DNA from 3 places in the Oceanobacillus sp. FSL W7-1293 genome. Region 1 is predicted to be linked to each of the others. Evidence: a T-box and tRNA genes for the amino acid it is inferred to sense, from the RefSeq annotation. Region 1 holds a T-box; the other regions hold tRNA genes.
What was found. A T-box is a leader RNA that pairs with one kind of tRNA and senses whether it is charged. The one in region 1 lies ahead of leuS (leucine--tRNA ligase), so its partner is inferred to be a tRNA-Leu.
Positions count from the first base shown of each region.

Region 1 (7,685 bases):
TGAGCACTTGATATTCTTTTTGATTTAATTGTGAGGCGTAAGAAAGAACCGCTTCTTTTTCTTCCTCGCCGCCCGGATGCCCATAATAAATAACCAGAACGACCAGACCGTTTGTTTTCAGTTTTTCCAATATCGCTTCAATCGAGGCGATGGTGGAGGGCGCTTTCGTAACTATTGATTTATCGCTTTTTGGTAAATAGCCAAGGTTAAAAATAGCACCGCCGAAAATATCTTCTTTAATATTGCTATGTATCTTTTCATGGCTGTCCTGAATAAGGGATACATTATGACAGCCATTTTTGTAAAGTGTCTCTTTCGTATTTTGAATGGCCTGCTCCTGGATATCAAATCCATATACCTTGCCGGAAGGACCGACAGTCTGGCTTAAAAATAATGTATCATGTCCGTTTCCGCAGGTCGCGTCGATAGCTGTATCTCCTTCTTTCAGGCTTTCTTTTAAAAGTGTATGTGCGCAGGTTAAAACATTTAATAGCATGTTACTGTCTCCTTCTGTATTTTTTCCAATGTAAATATGCTGTATTTCATTATAACAAGAAAAACGGTAAAATGTTTATTGCTCCGCTTTCAATTGAATAGTCAACAGTCTGTATTATATTTTTCCTCGAGATATGGTTTCCAATTATAAAAATAAGTGTATACTAAGAAGTAAGATACGTCAGGTCAACTTGACACGGGATATTTATTTCATTATAATTCCAGTATCTATCATAAAATGAAAGACGATGAAAAAGGATTAGTAATAGGTTTTATCAGTTTTAGAGAAGCGGTGGGTGGTGAAAACTGCTACTGATAGACGTATGAACTCACCTTTTTAGTTTGCAGTAATGAAATCAGAGTAATTACTGTCGTTTCATCAACGTTACCGATGTCAAGCGAACGCTTTTTAGCGTTAATTTGGGTGGTACCGCGGGAATAATCACAGCTTCTCGTCCCTTTATTGGGATGAGTGGCTTTTTTTATACCTGATTTTATAAAAAATCAGGATATAGATGTCCGTGCCGTATGTGATTGAACGATATAAGAGTCAGGACGAAAGGAAGGATTATAATGAGCTTTCAACATCAGGAAATCGAGAGAAAATGGCAAAAATATTGGGATAACAATCAAACTTTCAAAACAAATACATTTTCTAATAAAGAGAAATTTTATGCGCTTGATATGTTCCCTTATCCATCCGGCCAAGGGCTGCACGTTGGCCATCCGGAAGGTTATACGGCAACAGATATTTTAGCCAGAATGAAAAGAATGCAAGGATATGAAGTTATGCATCCGATGGGCTGGGACGCTTTTGGACTTCCGGCAGAGCAATATGCCATTGATACAGGAAATAGCCCTAAAGAATTTACAGAAGCAAATATTCAAACCTTTAAGAGACAGATTAAAGAGTTAGGCTTTTCTTATGATTGGGACCGGGAAATCAATACAACAGACCCCCATTATTATAAGTGGACACAATGGATTTTCAAAAAGCTTTATGAAAATGATTTGGCTTATATGGATGAAGTGGCTGTCAACTGGTGTCCTGCTCTTGGAACGGTGCTTGCCAATGAAGAAGTAATTGATGGGAAGAGTGAACGCGGAGGGCATCCGGTAGTCCGTAAACCGATGAAGCAGTGGATGCTTAAAATAACGGCGTACGCAGATCGACTGCTTTCTGATTTGGAAGAATTGGATTGGCCGGAAAGCCTGAAGGAAATGCAGCGTAACTGGATTGGGCGTTCAGAAGGGGCTGAGGTGACCTTCTCCATTGAAGGACATGAGGAAACCTTTACTGTATTTACAACACGTCCGGATACATTGTTCGGAGCAACGTACGCTGTTATGGCACCAGAACATGATTTTGTTAAAAAAATTACAACCGCAGCACAAAAAGAAGCTGTGGAAAAATATTTACATGACGTACAAACGAAGTCTGATTTAGAGCGTACAGATCTTGCCAAAGAAAAAACAGGTGTATTTACGGGAGCCTATGCGATTAATCCTGTTAATGGAGAGAAGATGCCGATTTGGGTAGCAGACTATGTATTGATGAGTTATGGAAGCGGAGCAATTATGGCAGTTCCTGGACATGACGAGCGTGACTATGAATTTGCTTCTGTATTTAATCTGCCAATCAGAGAAGTAGTCGCTGGCGGAAATATAGATGAGGAAGCTTATACAGGAGACGGCCCCCATGTTAATTCTGGATTTTTAGATGGACTGGATAAAGATGAGGCTATTTCTAAAATGATTGAATGGCTGGAAGAAAATAAAAAAGGAACAAAGAAAATCACGTATCGTTTGCGTGACTGGCTTTTTGCAAGGCAGCGTTATTGGGGAGAGCCGATTCCGATCATTCATTGGGAAGATGGCAGCATGACTGCTGTGCCGGATGAGGAGCTTCCATTGGAACTTCCGGAAATGACCGAGATTAAACCATCGGGAACTGGAGAATCTCCGCTTGCCACGAATGGAGATTGGGTAAATGTAGTTGACCCGGAAACAGGAATGAAGGGCAGAAGAGAAACAAATACGATGCCGCAATGGGCCGGCAGCTGCTGGTACTTCCTGCGCTATGTTGATCCGCATAATACGGAACAGCTTGCTGATCCAAAAGCATTGGAAGAATGGCTTCCAATCGACATATATATCGGCGGAGCAGAGCATGCCGTGCTTCACTTGTTATACGCACGTTTCTGGCATAAATTCCTTTATGATATCGGAGTTGTTTCCACGAAGGAGCCTTTCCAAAAATTATTTAACCAAGGGATGATTCTTGGAGAAGGTAATGAGAAAATGAGTAAATCAAAAGGAAATGTTGTTAATCCGGATGATATTATTTCTTCTCATGGCGCAGATACGTTAAGATTATATGAAATGTTTATGGGGCCATTAGATGCTTCTGTTGCCTGGTCAACAAATGGTTTAGATGGATCCCGGCGTTTCTTGGATCGTGTTTGGAGACTGTATATCAATGATGATAATTCATTAACAGATAAGATTACAGATGAAGCTGCAACAGAATTGGATAAGGTTTATCATGAAACGGTTAAGAAAGTGACAGAGGACTTTGAGAATCTTCACTTTAATACTGGTATTTCTCAAATGATGGTATTTGTGAATGAATGCTACAAAGCTGAATCAATCCCGAAAAATTACGCAGAAGGCTTTGTGAAGCTTCTTTCTCCAGTCGCTCCGCATATGTGTGAAGAGATTTGGCAAAAGCTAGGCAATGAAGATTCTATAAGCCTTGCTGGCTGGCCTGCTTACGATGAATCGAAGCTGGTGGAAGAAGAAGTAGAGGTTGTTTTACAGGTGATGGGCAAGGTACGTGCGAAACTAAGCGTTCCAGCAGGCACTGAAAAAGACGACCTTGAAAAACTGGCTTTAAATCAAGAAAGTATAAAAAAATGGCTGGAAGGAAAGACAATTCGAAAAGTGATTGTTGTTCCAGATAAACTTGTTAATGTTGTAGCTAATTAATCCATTTTTTCTCTAACTGAAAACCGGACTATAATCATAATTCGCTTGGCGGGAATTGATTATAGTCCGGTTTTTCTATGTTTTCTTTATAAAAAATACTAACTGGAGGAATTATCCAAACGCGGAAGATCTGTTTGCAAGTCTGTTTCTAGCAGCATCCATTTCTCCTCATCATACATCCAAATCGATTCCACGGTTCCAATTCCGTCTGCATGATAAGCACCACTTATTTGCTGAAAGCTTTTAAGACCTTTTTGACCTTCATCGTCTAAGTCAATGATGTCAAAAAATGCAACAGGATCAATCATGAGTGTTGTAGGTTCCAGAAGTTTACCCTGCTTATCGTATAGCTTTAAGCGGATATATTCTTCTTTTTGACCCGAGACATCTAAAATGATGGGGTCTTCATTTGGAAGCAATTGAATGGACGCTCGAAAACCATCCATAAATTCCCCTTTTACCGGCTGCTCTATTGGAAGTGGAAGCTCGATAAAATCATCTTTTTCCCATTGATTTAACTGAGAAGTATATAATCCGCCGCTTCCGCCGGTAGGACTCTGATAAAGAATATCCATGACACCGCTGTGAGTTAAATCCGCAAAATGTAATTCGGGATCGTAGCCTCCGCCATAGTTTATCCGCCATGTTTTATCAGTAGAAGGACTGGAAATCTCAACCCAAATATCTTGATAATAAACACCATCTGCAGCAAATAATTTTCCTTTTAACTCTAACAGTTCTTTCTCTCCATCTCCTGTAACATCCTCTTCATACGTTTGGATTAGCATCGTATCATTTGAAGCTGCTTCTGCCGGAGCGAAAAAGAGAGCTAAAAACAATAAACTGATATAAGCCATCAATAACACCTTCTATTCATAAAATGATTAAGTTTTGCCTTAGTTTAATCAAACGATTTGAATCCTATTCATAATGCATTTAATATAATAAAGAAGGAAAATAGAAGGAGATGAGAGAAAATGGCAGATATAAAAGAGCTTACCCCGGCAGAAGTGGATACTATCAGAGAAAACGATAATATTCAGTTGATTGATGTCAGAGAAGATGAAGAAGTAGCGCAAGGAATCATTGAAAATGCTTTGCATATTCCTTTAGGCGATATACCGGCTGCTTATGAGGAATTAGATAAAGATAAGGAATATATTATGATTTGCCGGTCTGGAAGAAGAAGCCACAACGCTACCGCTTTTTTACAAGAGCAAGGGTTTAATGTATCAAACATGAGCGGCGGAATGCTGGAGTGGGATGGAGAAATTATTATTAAATAATTCCATAAGTGTGATGAATATATAGACTTTATAGAAGATATTCCGCGGGAAAATAAAATCTCGCGGGATTTTTAGGTTTAGCAGGAGTAAAGTAACCAGACTATACGAGATTTATAATTTAATGAAGGGAGTACAAAAAAGGACATAATACAGCTTTATTTAATCCCTTCAGTTAGATAAAAAGAAATTTTCTCGTTTTGTGTTGACTTAATTTGTCGATAATGATATAATAAATTTCCAACGTTGAGTTAACGCTTTTGTAAAAATAATTTTATAAAAAAGTTGTTGACGCAGCATTGGTTATCTGATATATTAATAAAGTTGCTGATTTGAAACAGCGACAAACAAATTGCTCTTTGAAAACTGAACAAAACAACCAGTACGAAAGAAGAAAAACACCTCGTTTTTCTTAAAGAAATAAAGTCAGAAGTTGACTTCTGAAAGCTAAAGTTTCAAACACTTTTATGGAGAGTTTGATCTTGGCTCAGGACGAACGCTGGCGGCGTGCCTAATACATGCAAGTCGAGCGCGGGAAGCGAACGGAACTCTTCGGAGGGAAGTTCGTGGAACGAGCGGCGGACGGGTGAGTAACACGTAGGCAACCTGCCTGTAAGACTGGGATAACTCGCGGAAACGCGAGCTAATACCGGATAACACTTTCTATCACCTGATGGAAAGTTGAAAGGCGGCTTTTGCTGTCACTTACAGATGGGCCTGCGGCGCATTAGCTAGTTGGTGAGGTAACGGCTCACCAAGGCGACGATGCGTAGCCGACCTGAGAGGGTGATCGGCCACACTGGGACTGAGACACGGCCCAGACTCCTACGGGAGGCAGCAGTAGGGAATCTTCCGCAATGGACGAAAGTCTGACGGAGCAACGCCGCGTGAGTGATGAAGGTTTTCGGATCGTAAAACTCTGTTGTCGGGGAAGAACAAGTATGATAGTAACTGATCGTACCTTGACGGTACCTGACCAGAAAGCCACGGCTAACTACGTGCCAGCAGCCGCGGTAATACGTAGGTGGCAAGCGTTGTCCGGAATTATTGGGCGTAAAGCGCTCGCAGGCGGTTCTTTAAGTCTGATGTGAAATCTTGCGGCTCAACCGCAAACGTGCATTGGAAACTGGAGGACTTGAGTGCAGAAGAGGAGAGTGGAATTCCACGTGTAGCGGTGAAATGCGTAGAGATGTGGAGGAACACCAGTGGCGAAGGCGACTCTCTGGTCTGTAACTGACGCTGAGGAGCGAAAGCGTGGGGAGCGAACAGGATTAGATACCCTGGTAGTCCACGCCGTAAACGATGAGTGCTAGGTGTTAGGGGGTTTCCGCCCCTTAGTGCTGAAGTTAACGCATTAAGCACTCCGCCTGGGGAGTACGGCCGCAAGGCTGAAACTCAAAAGAATTGACGGGGACCCGCACAAGCGGTGGAGCATGTGGTTTAATTCGAAGCAACGCGAAGAACCTTACCAGGTCTTGACATCCTTTGACCACTCTAGAGATAGAGCTTTCCCTTCGGGGACAAAGTGACAGGTGGTGCATGGTTGTCGTCAGCTCGTGTCGTGAGATGTTGGGTTAAGTCCCGCAACGAGCGCAACCCTTAATCTTAGTTGCCAGCATTCAGTTGGGCACTCTAAGGTGACTGCCGGTGACAAACCGGAGGAAGGTGGGGATGACGTCAAATCATCATGCCCCTTATGACCTGGGCTACACACGTGCTACAATGGACGGAACAAAGGGAAGCGAACCCGCGAGGTCCAGCAAATCCCATAAAACCGTTCTCAGTTCGGATTGCAGGCTGCAACTCGCCTGCATGAAGCCGGAATCGCTAGTAATCGCGGATCAGCATGCCGCGGTGAATACGTTCCCGGGTCTTGTACACACCGCCCGTCACACCACGAGAGTTCGTAACACCCGAAGTCGGTGAGGTAACCTTTTGGAGCCAGCCGCCGAAGGTGGGACGAATGATTGGGGTGAAGTCGTAACAAGGTAGCCGTATCGGAAGGTGCGGCTGGATCACCTCCTTTCTAAGGATTAAAAGGAACGTCGATTAAGTTCGCCACATCCTGTGGCAACATCGACATAACCCACATCGTGTGGGCCATCGTACGTGGTTGTTTGGTTCAGTTTTGAGAGAGCAATTCTCTCAAAGGAAGCTTGTACCTTGAAAACTAAATAAGAGTAACAACGACATCAAACTTTAAAAATAAGGCAAAAAAGCTATTGATATAGCGACACAACTGATTACATTCTGTAATCAGCCATCTTATTCAAAAACTTTAGTTAAGTGAATAAGGGCGCACGGTGGATGCCTTGGCACTAGGAGCCGATGAAGGACGGGACTAACACCGATATGCCTCGGGGAGTTGTAAGTAAACGTTATATCCGAGGATTTCCGAATGGGGGAACCCACTGTTCGTAATGGAACAGTACATCTATCTGAATACATAGGATAGGTGAGGCAGACCCGGGGAACTGAAACATCTCAGTACCTGGAGGAAGAGAAAGAAACATCGATTTCCTGAGTAGCGGCGAGCGAAACGGAAAGAGCCCAAACCAAGAAGCTTGCTTCTTGGGGTTGTAGGACATTCCATTGGAGTGACAAAGAAATTCTTTAGATGAATCGATCTGGAAAGGTCAGCCAAAGAGGGTAACAGCCCTGTAATCGAAAAAGAATTTCCTCCGGAGTGTATCCTGAGTACGGCGGAACACGTGGAATTCCGTCGGAATCCGGGAGGACCATCTCCCAAGGCTAAATACTCCCTAGTGACCGATAGTGAACCAGTACCGTGAGGGAAAGGTGAAAAGCACCCCGGGAGGGGAGTGAAATAGAACCTGAAACCGTGTGCCTACAAGTAGTCGAAGCCCGTTAATGGGTGACGGCGTACCTTTTGTAGAATGGACCGGCGAGTTACGATCG
Region 1 is NZ_CP150212.1:3,463,846-3,471,530, reverse strand. Features, by position in the region: gene MKY65_RS16960 (class I SAM-dependent methyltransferase) at 1-496, opposite strand, end outside; T-box leader at 735-958, shown strand; gene leuS (leucine--tRNA ligase) at 1,069-3,483, shown strand; gene MKY65_RS16950 (hypothetical protein) at 3,582-4,340, opposite strand; gene MKY65_RS16945 (rhodanese-like domain-containing protein) at 4,461-4,769, shown strand; rRNA gene MKY65_RS16940 (16S ribosomal RNA) at 5,231-6,792, shown strand; rRNA gene MKY65_RS16935 (23S ribosomal RNA) at 7,047-7,685, shown strand, end outside.

Region 2 (7,685 bases), 1.5 Mb from region 1:
AACGGAATTCGTACGTGGTTGTTTGGTTCAGTTTTGAGAGAGCAATTCTCTCAAAGGAAGCTTGTACCTTGAAAACTAAATAAGAGTAACAACGACATCAAACTTTAAAAATAAGGCAAAAAAGCTATTGATATAGCGACACAACTGATTACATTCTGTAATCAGCCATCTTATTCAAAAACTTTAGTTAAGTGAATAAGGGCGCACGGTGGATGCCTTGGCACTAGGAGCCGATGAAGGACGGGACTAACACCGATATGCCTCGGGGAGTTGTAAGTAAACGTTATATCCGAGGATTTCCGAATGGGGGAACCCATTGTTCGTAATGGAACAGTACATCTATCTGAATACATAGGATAGGTGAGGCAGACCCGGGGAACTGAAACATCTCAGTACCTGGAGGAAGAGAAAGAAACATCGATTTCCTGAGTAGCGGCGAGCGAAACGGAAAGAGCCCAAACCAAGAAGCTTGCTTCTTGGGGTTGTAGGACATTCCATTGGAGTGACAAAGAAATTCTTTAGATGAATCGATCTGGAAAGGTCAGCCAAAGAGGGTAACAGCCCTGTAATCGAAAAAGAATTTCCTCCGGAGTGTATCCTGAGTACGGCGGAACACGTGGAATTCCGTCGGAATCCGGGAGGACCATCTCCCAAGGCTAAATACTCCCTAGTGACCGATAGTGAACCAGTACCGTGAGGGAAAGGTGAAAAGCACCCCGGGAGGGGAGTGAAATAGAACCTGAAACCGTGTGCCTACAAGTAGTCGAAGCCCGTTAATGGGTGACGGCGTACCTTTTGTAGAATGGACCGGCGAGTTACGATCGTATGCAAGGTTAAGTGGAAGACACGGAGCCGTAGCGAAAGCGAGTCTGAACAGGGCGAATGAGTATGCGGTCGTAGACCCGAAACTGTGTGATCTACCCATGTCCAGGGTGAAGGTCAGGTAACACTGACTGGAGGCCCGAACCCACGTATGTTGAAAAATGCGGGGATGAGGTGTGGGTAGCGGTGAAATTCCAATCGAACACAGAGATAGCTGGTTCTCTCCGAAATAGCTTTAGGGCTAGCCTCAAGATAGAGAGTACTGGAGGTAGAGCACTGATTGGACTAGGGGCCCCTACCGGGTTACCGAATTCAGTCAAACTCCGAATGCCAGTTACTTACACTTGGGAGTCAGACTATGGGTGATAAGGTTCATAGTCGAAAGGGAAACAGCCCAGACCGCCAGCTAAGGTCCCAAAGTATACGTTAAGTGGAAAAGGATGTGGCGTTGCACAGACAACCAGGATGTTGGCTTAGAAGCAGCCATCATTGAAAGAGTGCGTAATAGCTCACTGGTCGAGTGACGCTGCGCCGAAAATGTACCGGGGCTAAACGTATCACCGAAGCTGCGGATTGTTCTTACGAACAATGGTAGGAGAGCGTTCAAAGTGCAGTGAAGTCAGACCGTGAGGACTGGTGGAGCGCTTTGAAGTGAGAATGCCGGTATGAGTAGCGAAAAAAGAGTGAGAATCTCTTTCACCGAATGCCTAAGGTTTCCTGAGGAAGGCTCGTCCTCTCAGGGTTAGTCGGGACCTAAGCCGAGGCCGACAGGCGTAGGCGATGGACAACAGGTTGATATTCCTGTACCACCTCATGATTGTTTGAGCAATGGGGGGACGCAGGAGGATAAGGAGTGCGCACCGATGGATGTGCGTCCAAGCATGCGAGGAAGTCAGACAGGCAAATCCGTCTGACATGATTCTGAGCTGTGACGGGGAGGGAAATAGAGTACCGAAGTTCCTGATTTCACACTGCCAAGAAAAGCCTCTAGTTAGATCATAGGTGCCCGTACCGCAAACCGACACAGGTAGGCGAGGAGAGAATCCTAAGGTGAGCGGGAGAACTCTCGTTAAGGAACTCGGCAAAATGACCCCGTAACTTCGGGAGAAGGGGTGCTCACTTGTGAGTGAGCCGCAGTGAATAGGCCCAAGCGACTGTTTAGCAAAAACACAGGTCTCTGCGAAGCCGAAAGGCGAAGTATAGGGGCTGACACCTGCCCGGTGCTGGAAGGTTAAGGGGAAGAGTTAGCTCTTCGGAGCGAAGCTTTGAACCGAAGCCCCAGTAAACGGCGGCCGTAACTATAACGGTCCTAAGGTAGCGAAATTCCTTGTCGGGTAAGTTCCGACCCGCACGAAAGGTGCAACGACTTGGGCACTGTCTCAACGAGAGACCCGGTGAAATTATACTATGCGTGAAGATGCGCATTACCCGCGACAGGACGGAAAGACCCCGTGGAGCTTTACTGTAGCCTGATATGGAATGTTTGTGCAGTTTGTACAGGATAGGTGGGAGCCTTTGAAGCGTGAGCGCCAGCTTACGTGGAGGCATCCGTGGGATACCACCCTAACTGTATGACCATTCTAACCCAGGACCGTAATCCGGTTCGGAGACAGTGTCAGGCGGGCAGTTTGACTGGGGCGGTCGCCTCCTAAAAGGTAACGGAGGCGCCCAAAGGTTCCCTCAGAATGGTTGGAAATCATTCGAAGAGTGTAAAGGCAGAAGGGAGCTTGACTGCGAGACCTACAAGTCGAGCAGGGACGAAAGTCGGGCTTAGTGATCCGGTGGTTCCGCATGGAAGGGCCATCGCTCAACGGATAAAAGCTACCCCGGGGATAACAGGCTTATCTCCCCCAAGAGTTCACATCGACGGGGAGGTTTGGCACCTCGATGTCGGCTCATCGCATCCTGGGGCTGTAGTCGGTCCCAAGGGTTGGGCTGTTCGCCCATTAAAGCGGTACGCGAGCTGGGTTCAGAACGTCGTGAGACAGTTCGGTCCCTATCCGTCGTGGGCGTTGGAAGTTTGAGAGGAGCTGTCCTTAGTACGAGAGGACCGGGATGGACACACCGCTGGTGTACCAGTTGTTCCGCCAGGAGCATTGCTGGGTAGCTACGTGTGGTAAGGATAAGTGCTGAAAGCATCTAAGCATGAAGCCCCCCTCAAGATGAAACTTCCCATCACTTTAAGTGAGTAAAATCCCTCAGAGACGATGAGGTTGATAGGTCCGAGGTGGAAGCGTGGCGACACGTGCAGCTGACGGATACTAATCGATTGAGGACTTATCTAAGTTTTTTCATGTCACGTTACTCTTATTTAGTTTTCAGGGTGCAAATTCTTGAAAAAAAGTGTTGCATTTTTATTCTAAAATGCATATAATATAACTTGTCCTTGTTTTTCAGGAAACATCTTCAAGTTACATATTTTGTTGTCTGGTGGCGAGAGCGAAGAGGTCACACCTGTTCCCATGCCGAACACAGAAGTTAAGTTCTTTAGCGCCAATGGTAGTTGGGGGCTTCCCCCTGCGAGAGTAGGACGTTGCCAGGCTTTATCAATCCGGAGGATTAGCTCAGCTGGGAGAGCACCTGCCTTACAAGCAGGGGGTCGCAGGTTCGAGCCCTGCATCCTCCACCATTATGCCGGCCTAGCTCAACTGGTAGAGCAACTGACTTGTAATCAGTAGGTTGGGGGTTCAAGTCCTCTGGCCGGCACCATTTTCCTTTTTGTAGGAGCCATTAGCTCAGTCGGTAGAGCATCTGACTTTTAATCAGAGGGTCGAAGGTTCGAATCCTTCATGGCTCACCATTTGCGGGTGTGGCGGAATTGGCAGACGCGCTAGACTTAGGATCTAGTGCCTTCGGGCGTGGGGGTTCAAGTCCCTCCACCCGCACCACTATTTTCAATTTAAAAAGCAATATGCGGAAGTAGTTCAGTGGTAGAACACCACCTTGCCAAGGTGGGGGTCGCGGGTTCGAATCCCGTCTTCCGCTCCAAAATATTGCCGGGGTGGCGGAACTGGCAGACGCACAGGACTTAAAATCCTGCGGTAAGTGATTACCGTACCGGTTCGATTCCGGTCCTCGGCACCATAAGCGCCTGTAGCTCAATTGGATAGAGCGTTTGACTACGGATCAAGAGGTTAGGGGTTCGACTCCTCTCAGGCGCGCCATCGGGAAGTAGCTCAGCTTGGTAGAGCACTTGGTTTGGGACCAAGGGGTCGCAGGTTCGAATCCTGTCTTCCCGACCATTAAATATAACTGAATTTATCTATGGGGCCTTAGCTCAGCTGGGAGAGCGCCTGCCTTGCACGCAGGAGGTCAGCGGTTCGATCCCGCTAGGCTCCACTCAACAATTTATTAAAAAAGTTGTTGACAATGATTTACAAACATGGTAAATTATATCTTGTCGCTAAAAACGACAGAAACAAATTGCTCTTTGAAAACTGAACAAAACAACCAGTACGAAAGAAGAAAAACACCTCGTTTTTCTTAAAAAATAAGTCAGAAGTTGACTTCTGAAAGCTAAAGTTTCAAACACTTTTATGGAGAGTTTGATCTTGGCTCAGGACGAACGCTGGCGGCGTGCCTAATACATGCAAGTCGAGCGCGGGAAGCGAACGGAACTCTTCGGAGGGAAGTTCGTGGAACGAGCGGCGGACGGGTGAGTAACACGTAGGCAACCTGCCTGTAAGACTGGGATAACTCGCGGAAACGCGAGCTAATACCGGATAACACTTTCTATCACCTGATGGAAAGTTGAAAGGCGGCTTTTGCTGTCACTTACAGATGGGCCTGCGGCGCATTAGCTAGTTGGTGAGGTAACGGCTCACCAAGGCGACGATGCGTAGCCGACCTGAGAGGGTGATCGGCCACACTGGGACTGAGACACGGCCCAGACTCCTACGGGAGGCAGCAGTAGGGAATCTTCCGCAATGGACGAAAGTCTGACGGAGCAACGCCGCGTGAGTGATGAAGGTTTTCGGATCGTAAAACTCTGTTGTCGGGGAAGAACAAGTATGATAGTAACTGATCGTACCTTGACGGTACCTGACCAGAAAGCCACGGCTAACTACGTGCCAGCAGCCGCGGTAATACGTAGGTGGCAAGCGTTGTCCGGAATTATTGGGCGTAAAGCGCTCGCAGGCGGTTCTTTAAGTCTGATGTGAAATCTTGCGGCTCAACCGCAAACGTGCATTGGAAACTGGAGGACTTGAGTGCAGAAGAGGAGAGTGGAATTCCACGTGTAGCGGTGAAATGCGTAGAGATGTGGAGGAACACCAGTGGCGAAGGCGACTCTCTGGTCTGTAACTGACGCTGAGGAGCGAAAGCGTGGGGAGCGAACAGGATTAGATACCCTGGTAGTCCACGCCGTAAACGATGAGTGCTAGGTGTTAGGGGGTTTCCGCCCCTTAGTGCTGAAGTTAACGCATTAAGCACTCCGCCTGGGGAGTACGGCCGCAAGGCTGAAACTCAAAAGAATTGACGGGGACCCGCACAAGCGGTGGAGCATGTGGTTTAATTCGAAGCAACGCGAAGAACCTTACCAGGTCTTGACATCCTTTGACCACTCTAGAGATAGAGTTTTCCCTTCGGGGACAAAGTGACAGGTGGTGCATGGTTGTCGTCAGCTCGTGTCGTGAGATGTTGGGTTAAGTCCCGCAACGAGCGCAACCCTTAATCTTAGTTGCCAGCATTCAGTTGGGCACTCTAAGGTGACTGCCGGTGACAAACCGGAGGAAGGTGGGGATGACGTCAAATCATCATGCCCCTTATGACCTGGGCTACACACGTGCTACAATGGACGGAACAAAGGGAAGCGAACCCGCGAGGTCCAGCAAATCCCATAAAACCGTTCTCAGTTCGGATTGCAGGCTGCAACTCGCCTGCATGAAGCCGGAATCGCTAGTAATCGCGGATCAGCATGCCGCGGTGAATACGTTCCCGGGTCTTGTACACACCGCCCGTCACACCACGAGAGTTCGTAACACCCGAAGTCGGTGAGGTAACCTTTTGGAGCCAGCCGCCGAAGGTGGGACGAATGATTGGGGTGAAGTCGTAACAAGGTAGCCGTATCGGAAGGTGCGGCTGGATCACCTCCTTTCTAAGGATATATAACGGAATTCGTACGTGGTTGTTTGGTTCAGTTTTGAGAGAGCAATTCTCTCAAAGGAAGCTTGTACCTTGAAAACTAAATAAGAGTAACAACGACATCAAACTTTAAAAATAAGGCAAAAAAGCTATTGATATAGCGACACAACTGATTACATTCTGTAATCAGCCATCTTATTCAAAAACTTTAGTTAAGTGAATAAGGGCGCACGGTGGATGCCTTGGCACTAGGAGCCGATGAAGGACGGGACTAACACCGATATGCCTCGGGGAGTTGTAAGTAAACGTTATATCCGAGGATTTCCGAATGGGGGAACCCATTGTTCGTAATGGAACAGTACATCTATCTGAATACATAGGATAGGTGAGGCAGACCCGGGGAACTGAAACATCTCAGTACCTGGAGGAAGAGAAAGAAACATCGATTTCCTGAGTAGCGGCGAGCGAAACGGAAAGAGCCCAAACCAAGAAGCTTGCTTCTTGGGGTTGTAGGACATTCCATTGGAGTGACAAAGAAATTCTTTAGATGAATCGATCTGGAAAGGTCAGCCAAAGAGGGTAACAGCCCTGTAATCGAAAAAGAATTTCCTCCGGAGTGTATCCTGAGTACGGCGGAACACGTGGAATTCCGTCGGAATCCGGGAGGACCATCTCCCAAGGCTAAATACTCCCTAGTGACCGATAGTGAACCAGTACCGTGAGGGAAAGGTGAAAAGCACCCCGGGAGGGGAGTGAAATAGAACCTGAAACCGTGTGCCTACAAGTAGTCGAAGCCCGTTAATGGGTGACGGCGTACCTTTTGTAGAATGGACCGGCGAGTTACGATCGTATGCAAGGTTAAGTGGAAGACACGGAGCCGTAGCGAAAGCGAGTCTGAACAGGGCGAATGAGTATGCGGTCGTAGACCCGAAACTGTGTGATCTACCCATGTCCAGGGTGAAGGTCAGGTAACACTGACTGGAGGCCCGAACCCACGTATGTTGAAAAATGCGGGGATGAGGTGTGGGTAGCGGTGAAATTCCAATCGAACACAGAGATAGCTGGTTCTCTCCGAAATAGCTTTAGGGCTAGCCTCAAGATAGAGAGTACTGGAGGTAGAGCACTGATTGGACTAGGGGCCCCTACCGGGTTACCGAATTCAGTCAAACTCCGAATGCCAGTTACTTACACTTGGGAGTCAGACTATGGGTGATAAGGTTCATAGTCGAAAGGGAAACAGCCCAGACCGCCAGCTAAGGTCCCAAAGTATACGTTAAGTGGAAAAGGATGTGGCGTTGCACAGACAACCAGGATGTTGGCTTAGAAGCAGCCATCATTGAAAGAGTGCGTAATAGCTCACTGGTCGAGTGACGCTGCGCCGAAAATGTACCGGGGCTAAACGTATCACCGAAGCTGCGGATTGTTCTTACGAACAATGGTAGGAGAGCGTTCAAAGTGCAGTGAAGTCAGACCGTGAGGACTGGTGGAGCGCTTTGAAGTGAGAATGCCGGTATGAGTAGCGAAAAAAGAGTGAGAATCTCTTTCACCGAATGCCTAAGGTTTCCTGAGGAAGGCTCGTCCTCTCAGGGTTAGTCGGGACCTAAGCCGAGGCCGACAGGCGTAGGCGATGGACAACAGGTTGATATTCCTGTACCACCTCATGATTGTTTGAGCAATGGGGGGACGCAGGAGGATAAGGAGTGCGCACCGATGGATGTGCGTCCAAGCATGCGAGGAAGTCAGACAGGCAAATCCGTCTGACATGATTCTGAGCTGTGACG
Region 2 is NZ_CP150212.1:89,322-97,006, forward strand. Features, by position in the region: rRNA gene MKY65_RS00445 (23S ribosomal RNA) at 186-3,107, shown strand; rRNA gene rrf (5S ribosomal RNA) at 3,249-3,364, shown strand; tRNA gene MKY65_RS00455 (tRNA-Val) at 3,376-3,451, shown strand; tRNA gene MKY65_RS00460 (tRNA-Thr) at 3,456-3,531, shown strand; tRNA gene MKY65_RS00465 (tRNA-Lys) at 3,547-3,622, shown strand; tRNA gene MKY65_RS00470 (tRNA-Leu) at 3,626-3,710, shown strand; tRNA gene MKY65_RS00475 (tRNA-Gly) at 3,736-3,810, shown strand; tRNA gene MKY65_RS00480 (tRNA-Leu) at 3,818-3,906, shown strand; tRNA gene MKY65_RS00485 (tRNA-Arg) at 3,910-3,986, shown strand; tRNA gene MKY65_RS00490 (tRNA-Pro) at 3,988-4,064, shown strand; tRNA gene MKY65_RS00495 (tRNA-Ala) at 4,089-4,161, shown strand; rRNA gene MKY65_RS00500 (16S ribosomal RNA) at 4,356-5,917, shown strand; rRNA gene MKY65_RS00505 (23S ribosomal RNA) at 6,115-7,685, shown strand, end outside.
Region 2: it encodes a tRNA-Leu, which carries the amino acid that the T-box ahead of leuS (leucine--tRNA ligase) is inferred to sense. The anticodon was not compared.

Region 3 (7,685 bases), 2.3 Mb from region 1:
TAAATGTTCCGATAGCTCCTTCTTTATGTTAAAATAAGTTGTCATCAGTTAAACAGTTTTTGTTGAAATTTCTGATGGCGTATAATAAAAGAGGTACGTTTTGGAATGGTTAAGGAAGGTAAGAAAAATATTAAAATAATGAAATGTTCTTTTATGTTGGAGGATGAAACGTATGAACCCAATGCCGGATGAAGAATTGTATCAGTTAGTTAACCAGTTGTCAGAAGCTTTCTTTAATAAAACGTTTATGGACAAAGTACGATTTAACTCCCGTCTGCGGACAACTGGCGGAAGATATATCCCGAGTAAACGATTAATTGAATTGAATCCCAAATATGTACTGGAATCTGATAAGGAAGAGTTTCACGGGATTATAAAGCACGAGCTTTGTCATTATCATTTGCATATTGAAGGAAAAGGTTACCAGCATCGGGATAAAGATTTTAGAGAATTGCTTGCAAAAACAGGCTCTCCCCGTCATTGTAAACAGCTTCCTTCGAATCAGCAGCGTTACCGGCATACATATGAATGCCAAAAATGTAAAATGGTTTATAAAAGAGTAAGGAAAGTGGATGTATCCAGGTACCGATGTGGAAAATGCAGGGGGAAATTACATCTGATTTAATTTTTTTCAATTAAGTATTGACGAATAATATTATCCATGATAAATTAATGTAGCTGATATGAAATGACAGTTTTCATTCATTGCGAATGTCCTGTCTGCAGCTTTGTCGAATGGCTTGGATTTTTGAATAACTCTCTAAGCAAAAAAACTTTTTAAGAAATTTAACAGTTTTTGTTGACAAAAAACAGGATATATTGTATGATATTTCTTGTTGTTGCGTAATTAGGATATTACATAGATAGTGACTGATTACTTTTATATTCCACAGTAGCTCAGTGGTAGAGCAATCGGCTGTTAACCGATCGGTCGTAGGTTCGAATCCTACCTGTGGAGCCATTATTTGGAGAAGTACTCAAGTGGCTGAAGAGGCGCCCCTGCTAAGGGTGTAGGTCGTGTAAGCGGCGCGAGGGTTCAAATCCCTCCTTCTCCGCCATTTTAATTTTCATAATGGCCCGTTGGTCAAGCGGTTAAGACACCGCCCTTTCACGGCGGTAACACGGGTTCGAATCCCGTACGGGTCATCTTTCTAAGAAATCAAAATAAATAATTGGTCCGGTAGTTCAGTTGGTTAGAATGCCTGCCTGTCACGCAGGAGGTCGCGGGTTCGAGTCCCGTCCGGACCGCCATTATAGTTGGGCCATAGCCAAGCGGTAAGGCATCGGGTTTTGATCCCGTGTACCCCAGGTTCGAATCCTGGTGGCCCAGCCATTTTCTTTTTTAGAAGGAATACATGATAATACTATTACAGATAATAGTATTTTTTTATTGATAGGGACTATAAATAATGACCTGTCATATATAGGAGCCATTAGCTCAGTCGGTAGAGCATCTGACTTTTAATCAGAGGGTCGAAGGTTCGAATCCTTCATGGCTCACCATTTTTATTTTGCGGATGTGGCGGAATTGGCAGACGCGCTGGAATCAGGCTCCAGTGTCCGTTAAGGACGTGGGGGTTCGACTCCCTTCATCCGCACCATTTTTATATCATGCGGTCGTGGCGGAATGGCAGACGCGCCAGGTTGAGGGCCTGGTGGGTGAATAACCCGTGTGGGTTCAAATCCCACCGACCGCATCATATGTAAAAACCAGTCATATCAAGGGTTCCAGACCTTTGATATTTTTTTATGCACTCATTCTATGGGTGCTTTTTTGTTTTACTGATGCCATTTCGATGCCATGTAAATATATGGTAAAATCGCAATGTTTGGATTTAGAATAAATCATCTAATTTATCAGCAGTTTCTCTTTGCTTACTAGAGAACAACTAAACATTAATTATCATAGTAATGGATGAGCGACCCAGGCGTTCTTTAAAGGTTACGTGTTCTTCGCCTTGAGGAACTAGTAAAGCAACGGGAGAATACCTTAAATCATGTCAGTAGATAGCTTCAAGGTTAACGTGTTCACCAATTTTTCGATGCGCCTGTTAAAAATATCTCTAGTTGCTGGAACATATTGACTTGAAAGAATGTAAACCCAATAAACCAGCTCAATAAAAAATTTATAATATTCATAATATAAATCTTTTTTGGTATAATTACTTTAATAAATAAGAATGTAGCGATTTTATAAATGAGTTAAATGAGGCAATCACTGCAAGGTTGTAAATTATTAACGGGTGGTGTGATGCTTATGAAACAGGCTTTATTTCTTATCCTGGACGAATACGCAGATTGGGAAGGTGCTTATTTATCATCAACATTAAATCAGAGTGAGGATTGGTCGGTTCATACGATTTCTTTAGAGGATACGGTAAGTTCCATTGGCGGTTTTAAAACTGCTGTCGATTATATCATTGGTTCGGAACCTGAGGATTTTAATCTATTGGTAATGGTAGGCGGGAATACATGGAATAATGATCATAAAAAGCTTTTCCATTTAATCAAAACTGCATTTCAAAATAATATACCTCTAGGTGCTATATGCGGTGGAGTTGACTATTTAGCAAAAAATGGTTTTCTAAATGATTATAATCATACGGGGAATTCTGTTGATGCTTGGAATGACTATGAGAATTATCATGCTAAGAGCAGTTTTTTTCAGCAGCAAGCAGTAAAAGATAAAAATTTAGTCACTGCAAACGGAACAGCTCCTATTGAATTTACGCATTTAGTTTTGGAATTGGTTGCATTTGATACTTCTGAAAACATTAAAAGAATGATGTATATGTATAAGTATGGATTTTATCATTATTGTGAAAAATATGGGGGTCCATTTTAGTTCATTTTTGCTTGAAATGGATTGTTTAATCAATGTAAAATGTGTGCTTTTTTTGCCTGAATCAGTCCAGTATTTGTCGAGAAGAATATACAGATGTAACTGAACATTTTTTGGTCATTGTTGGAAGAAGAGTGACTGGTGAATTGCCCCCCTTTTTTATCTAGTAAGCGATTTCTTTTGTTGATCGTTTACATTGACATAAGGCCGTTCATTATAGTAGGTTGAAAAAAAGTAGTATTTTATTACTAATAAGAGAGGAGCTTTAAGCATAATATGGAATATGAAATTAAAACGCTTCCGGCATATCGTGCAATGGGTTTGAAATGCGATGTTTCTTTTACTGATTTTGAAACGATAAAAACGGTGATTGAAAACTCAATGAGCAGAGTGAAAGAGTTTGATTATCCTGTGAATCCTGGAATAAGGCTCGGTTTATCTTATCACCTTCGACCAGATGGTTTTACTTACTATTCTGTTTATGAAGTACAGGACAAGCAACCTCTGCTTGATAACATGGTTGAGATTAATATACCTGAAATGACCTATCTAGTAGCAAAGTATAATGGTGAAAGTATTGAAGGTACTTATGAAAACATAATGAAATGGATAAAAGAAAGCGATTATACACCTTTTAAAGAAGAAGGTGTTGATTATTATGATGAATTACCAATAAAGCATGAAAAATATTTAAATGGAGAATCTGATTTTGAAATTTTAATACCTATAAAGTAGGTTATAAATCTTTTTTAGTTGATAGGTATATGAAGAATTATAAGTTTGTTGTGGAGGGATAATGTGTCAAAAGGATTAAAAATTATCTTGTTTTGGTCGCTTGCATTTCCCGCAATTATAACCATTGGCCGTATCATAATTGATTATTTTTTAGGAAGAGAGATTGAATTAATCTCATATACAGCTGTATTTTTAGGCACGTGCGCAGCTGGATTGATTTTTGGCGGCCCTCTAGTGTATCTTGTATCAAAATCCAAAGAGAAGATACATTAATTGTTAAACATTATGTCAAAGGCTTTAACCCGCTGAAATAAAACAAGCACTCCTTCCAATAATCGAAGTGAGTGCTTATTCTTTTCCGAAGAAAGTAAAAACCGTTCTTTGATAACCCCCTGCAGCATAAGCGGATAGGATTTCTTTATCTGTATCCTATTTGAGTAAATCAACCTGTGTCCGCCTTCCACGTGAAGGATCTCTCCAGTGGAAAAGTGATTACGCAGTAAATAAATAACACCTTCAGCTACATCTTCTGGCTGGCCGGCACGATTGAGCGGCAATTGTTCTGCAATGGCGTCATAGAATGCTTTTCGTTCTTCTTCAGGCATGCCATAACGTGATGGTGTGTCGATGACCCCAGGAGAAACAACATTCACTCGGATGGGTGCCAATTCCAACGCCAATGTTTGGCCTAGGCTGGATATTGCAGCATTAACGGCGCCAAGTGCAGAAGCACCTTCAATCGCTTTAAATGCTACGACTCCGGAGAAGAGTGTAATGGAACCATCTTCAGGAAGATTTGGTGCAGCATATTTTGCAGCATGATACTGTCCCCAGAACTTCCCGTCAAACAATTGACGATCCTGCGCAGTATCCGTTTCAAGGAAGTTTCCATAGGTCGCAATTCCTGCGGTCACCACTAGCGAATCAAGTTTTCCAATTTTGTAAAAAAATGCTTGAACCTCTTTTTCAATGGTGAAATCCAGGCTATACGTTGTTACTTCAGAACCGATTTCTGCTTTTGCTTGTTGTAATTTTTCTTCAGAACGGCCGGCAATTACTACTTCCGCACCTTGCTCAACAGCTAATTTCGCTGTTTCTAATCCAATACCAGAGGAGCCGCCAATAATAACTATTTTTTGTTTGTCAGTTTCATTTTACACTCTCCTCTTTTCCATTATTATTTAGGATAAATGATTTTTTTACGATTTACTTATACAAGGGCCTTTTCTTTTCTCACAGATTTAAGGGCATTGGACCAAGCAACAACATCATCAATCATTTCGCCAAATCTTGGTTTATGCACTTCCATTGGTGCGAAAGTTGCCATGTTCTCAAAGTCATTAAATAAGCTGAATGCGCCTTGTGGTTCAACTGTAGCTACTTTTAAATTAGATAACGTTGTACGCAGTGCAAGAGAAGCTGCGATACCAAGCGTAGAGCCATAGCTTACGATGCCTGCTGCTTTATGATGCCACTCCGAACCTAAATAATCTAAATGATCCTTAAGGCCAGAAGGGAAATTTTTATTATATTCCGGTGTGACAAAAATAAACCCGTCAAACGAATCAATTTTTCTTGACCATGCACTTTGTTCTTCTGTTGCGTATTCTTTATTTGTCATAAGCGGCGGAATTGCTTCGTTGAAACGTCCCAGCCCGCTTTCTTTTATATCAACAATTTCAAATTCTGCATCCACATCTTTATTATCTGCAAAATCTTTAATCCATTCTGCCACTTGTAAATTAACACGTACATCACGTGTGCTTCCTGTAATAATACCAATTCTAGTCATGTTTTAACCCTCCGTATAAATATATATGAAATGAATCAAATCATAAGTTTGTATTAATTTGATTACAAGAGTTATAATAAACCTAAAGTTTCTTTTTGTGAAGAAGGCACTTTATTTATACCTAGTTACTTTTAGGAAACCATTTGGTATATAAGGGATTCATGCATATATTTATAAAGGAGCGGTTGAAACGTGAAGAATATAACGACAGGTAAAAATTGTGGAGAGCTTCAAGTTGCGTTAGATATTATTGTGGGTAAGTGGAAACCGATTATTTTATTTCATCTTATGGAAAACGAAAAATTGCGTTTTAGTGAACTGCAGCGGGCTATTCCGGAAATCACTAAAAAAATGTTAACTTCCCAATTAAGAGAATTAGAATATAACGATATTGTTCATCGCAAGGTTTATCAGCAGGTGCCCCCAAAAGTGGAGTATTCTATGTCACCGTACGGTCATGGGCTAAAGCCGTTATTAGTATCAATGAGAAGCTGGGGGACGGAGCATCTGGAACATTTGGAGAAATTATATGGAAAAGATAATGAAGAGCAGAAGGAACAAATATAATTTCCGATAAGTTGTGACACGAGACGGAATGGTGTTTTCTGTGAATTACTCACTTTATTGTCCGGTAATAGTATGCTTATTAAGCCTGGATACTTTTGTGGTTAAAAGTATAAAGTATTTATGAATGTATAACAAGGTTATAAAATGTCTTGAGCAAAGAAGGGTTACATTAGTAGAAAGTATATCACGGGAGATTGCCTGCAATGCTTCCGTCTTATAGCTGCCTCTGACGTAACCCTCAGTATTTTTATAAATTATATTATTGAAATTATCAAACTGCTTTTGGCATAGGAATGCTGCTTTGACTTAAATATTAGGAGGACGAGATGAATGGAAGGGAGAACGGTTTTGATAACTGGAGCTAATTCAGGAATTGGATTCGCAACAGCTGCTATTTTAGCTAAACAAGGCTGTCGTATCATTTTAGTGTGCAGAAATGAGAAAAAAGGGGAAGAAGCACGTCAAAAATTATTGAAGGCTGCTGATAATAAGGCTATTGACTTACTGATCGCTGATTTGTCCTCACAGCAGGAGATTAGAAAGCTGGCAGAGCAGGTTCAGAAGCGATATTCCAAATTAGATGTTCTTATAAACAATGCCGGCGGTGTATTCAGTCAATATCAAGTCAACAATGACGGCTTTGAAATGACTTTTGCGGTTAATTATTTAGCACCGTTTTTATTAACTCATCTGCTGCTTGATCAATTGAAGGCTTCCGGTTCAGGCAGAGTGGTTAATATCGCATCGGTCATGGAAGACAAAAAGTTTGAGCCGGATAATGCAGTAAATCAAACTGCTTCTGATTATTCGGGAATGCAAGCATATAAAACGGCAAAAACCGCTGTTCTAATGATGACGTATTATATGAGTGAGCGCTTGTCAAACAGCGGTGTGACCGTCAATGCACTGCACCCAGGGTTTATTTATACACCTCAGGCAACCCGAATGGCACCGAGGTTTTTAAGACCAGTTATGAAGTTATTTTCAAAAAATCCAGAGCAGGGCGCCGCTTTGCCCGCTTATTTGGCTTCATCCAATGAAGTGAAAGATGTTACAGGGAAGTTTTTTAAAGATAATAAAATAGAACAGACTTCCCCTGTTTCGTATAATAAAGATCGTCAAAAAGATTTATATACTAAAAGTGTTCAGTGGACGGGGGTGGATGAACCTCAATATATAGAAAGTAATTAACTTTACGAGCCTCTGCTTTTTACTGAAGAAGTTTTCATTTTAATAAAGAAGGCAAAATTGCCATCTATGGAATCGAGGCACCGGGGTATAAGCGGTTTTCCGAGAATCAAAGCGGGAATCTAAAAATACTTCCTGGCATGTACAACAGCAGAGAAAAGTAAGTGCATGGCTGCTTTTTCAACTAATCATATCAAGGGTATTAAACCCTTGATATTCCACTTAAACGAATTCTTTTGAACGTCTTTTTACAAGTAAATAAACTACATACATAATGAAAAATAAGACGTATACGAAGGCAGATACAATATAGATAGCATGATAAGACGCTGCTTCTGCTATTAATCCCAGAACCAATGAGCCGCCGCCAATCCCGATATCGAAAAAATTGAAGAAAGAGGCCATGGCATCTTCATGCTCCTGTTTATCGACTAGATTGATACACCAGGTTTGTATAGCAGGAAGCAATGCTCCAAAGCCTAGACCGTAAAATATTGCTGCTGTAAAAAAGACCGTGTCTGTATTGGCAATATATAAAAGACCTAATCCAATGATTGCAAA
Region 3 is NZ_CP150212.1:1,145,691-1,153,375, forward strand. Features, by position in the region: gene MKY65_RS05680 (SprT family protein) at 173-625, shown strand; tRNA gene MKY65_RS05685 (tRNA-Asn) at 887-961, shown strand; tRNA gene MKY65_RS05690 (tRNA-Ser) at 968-1,058, shown strand; tRNA gene MKY65_RS05695 (tRNA-Glu) at 1,075-1,146, shown strand; tRNA gene MKY65_RS05700 (tRNA-Asp) at 1,175-1,251, shown strand; tRNA gene MKY65_RS05705 (tRNA-Gln) at 1,259-1,333, shown strand; tRNA gene MKY65_RS05710 (tRNA-Lys) at 1,428-1,503, shown strand; tRNA gene MKY65_RS05715 (tRNA-Leu) at 1,514-1,601, shown strand; tRNA gene MKY65_RS05720 (tRNA-Leu) at 1,614-1,697, shown strand; gene MKY65_RS05725 (type 1 glutamine amidotransferase family protein) at 2,258-2,845, shown strand; gene MKY65_RS05730 (GyrI-like domain-containing protein) at 3,119-3,577, shown strand; gene MKY65_RS05735 (hypothetical protein) at 3,641-3,850, shown strand; partial or broken gene MKY65_RS05740 (SDR family oxidoreductase) at 4,018-4,710, opposite strand; gene MKY65_RS05745 (NAD(P)H-dependent oxidoreductase) at 4,788-5,369, opposite strand; gene MKY65_RS05750 (helix-turn-helix domain-containing protein) at 5,571-5,936, shown strand; gene MKY65_RS05755 (SDR family oxidoreductase) at 6,267-7,127, shown strand; gene MKY65_RS05760 (MFS transporter) at 7,347-7,685, opposite strand, start outside.
Region 3: it encodes a tRNA-Leu, which carries the amino acid that the T-box ahead of leuS (leucine--tRNA ligase) is inferred to sense. The anticodon was not compared.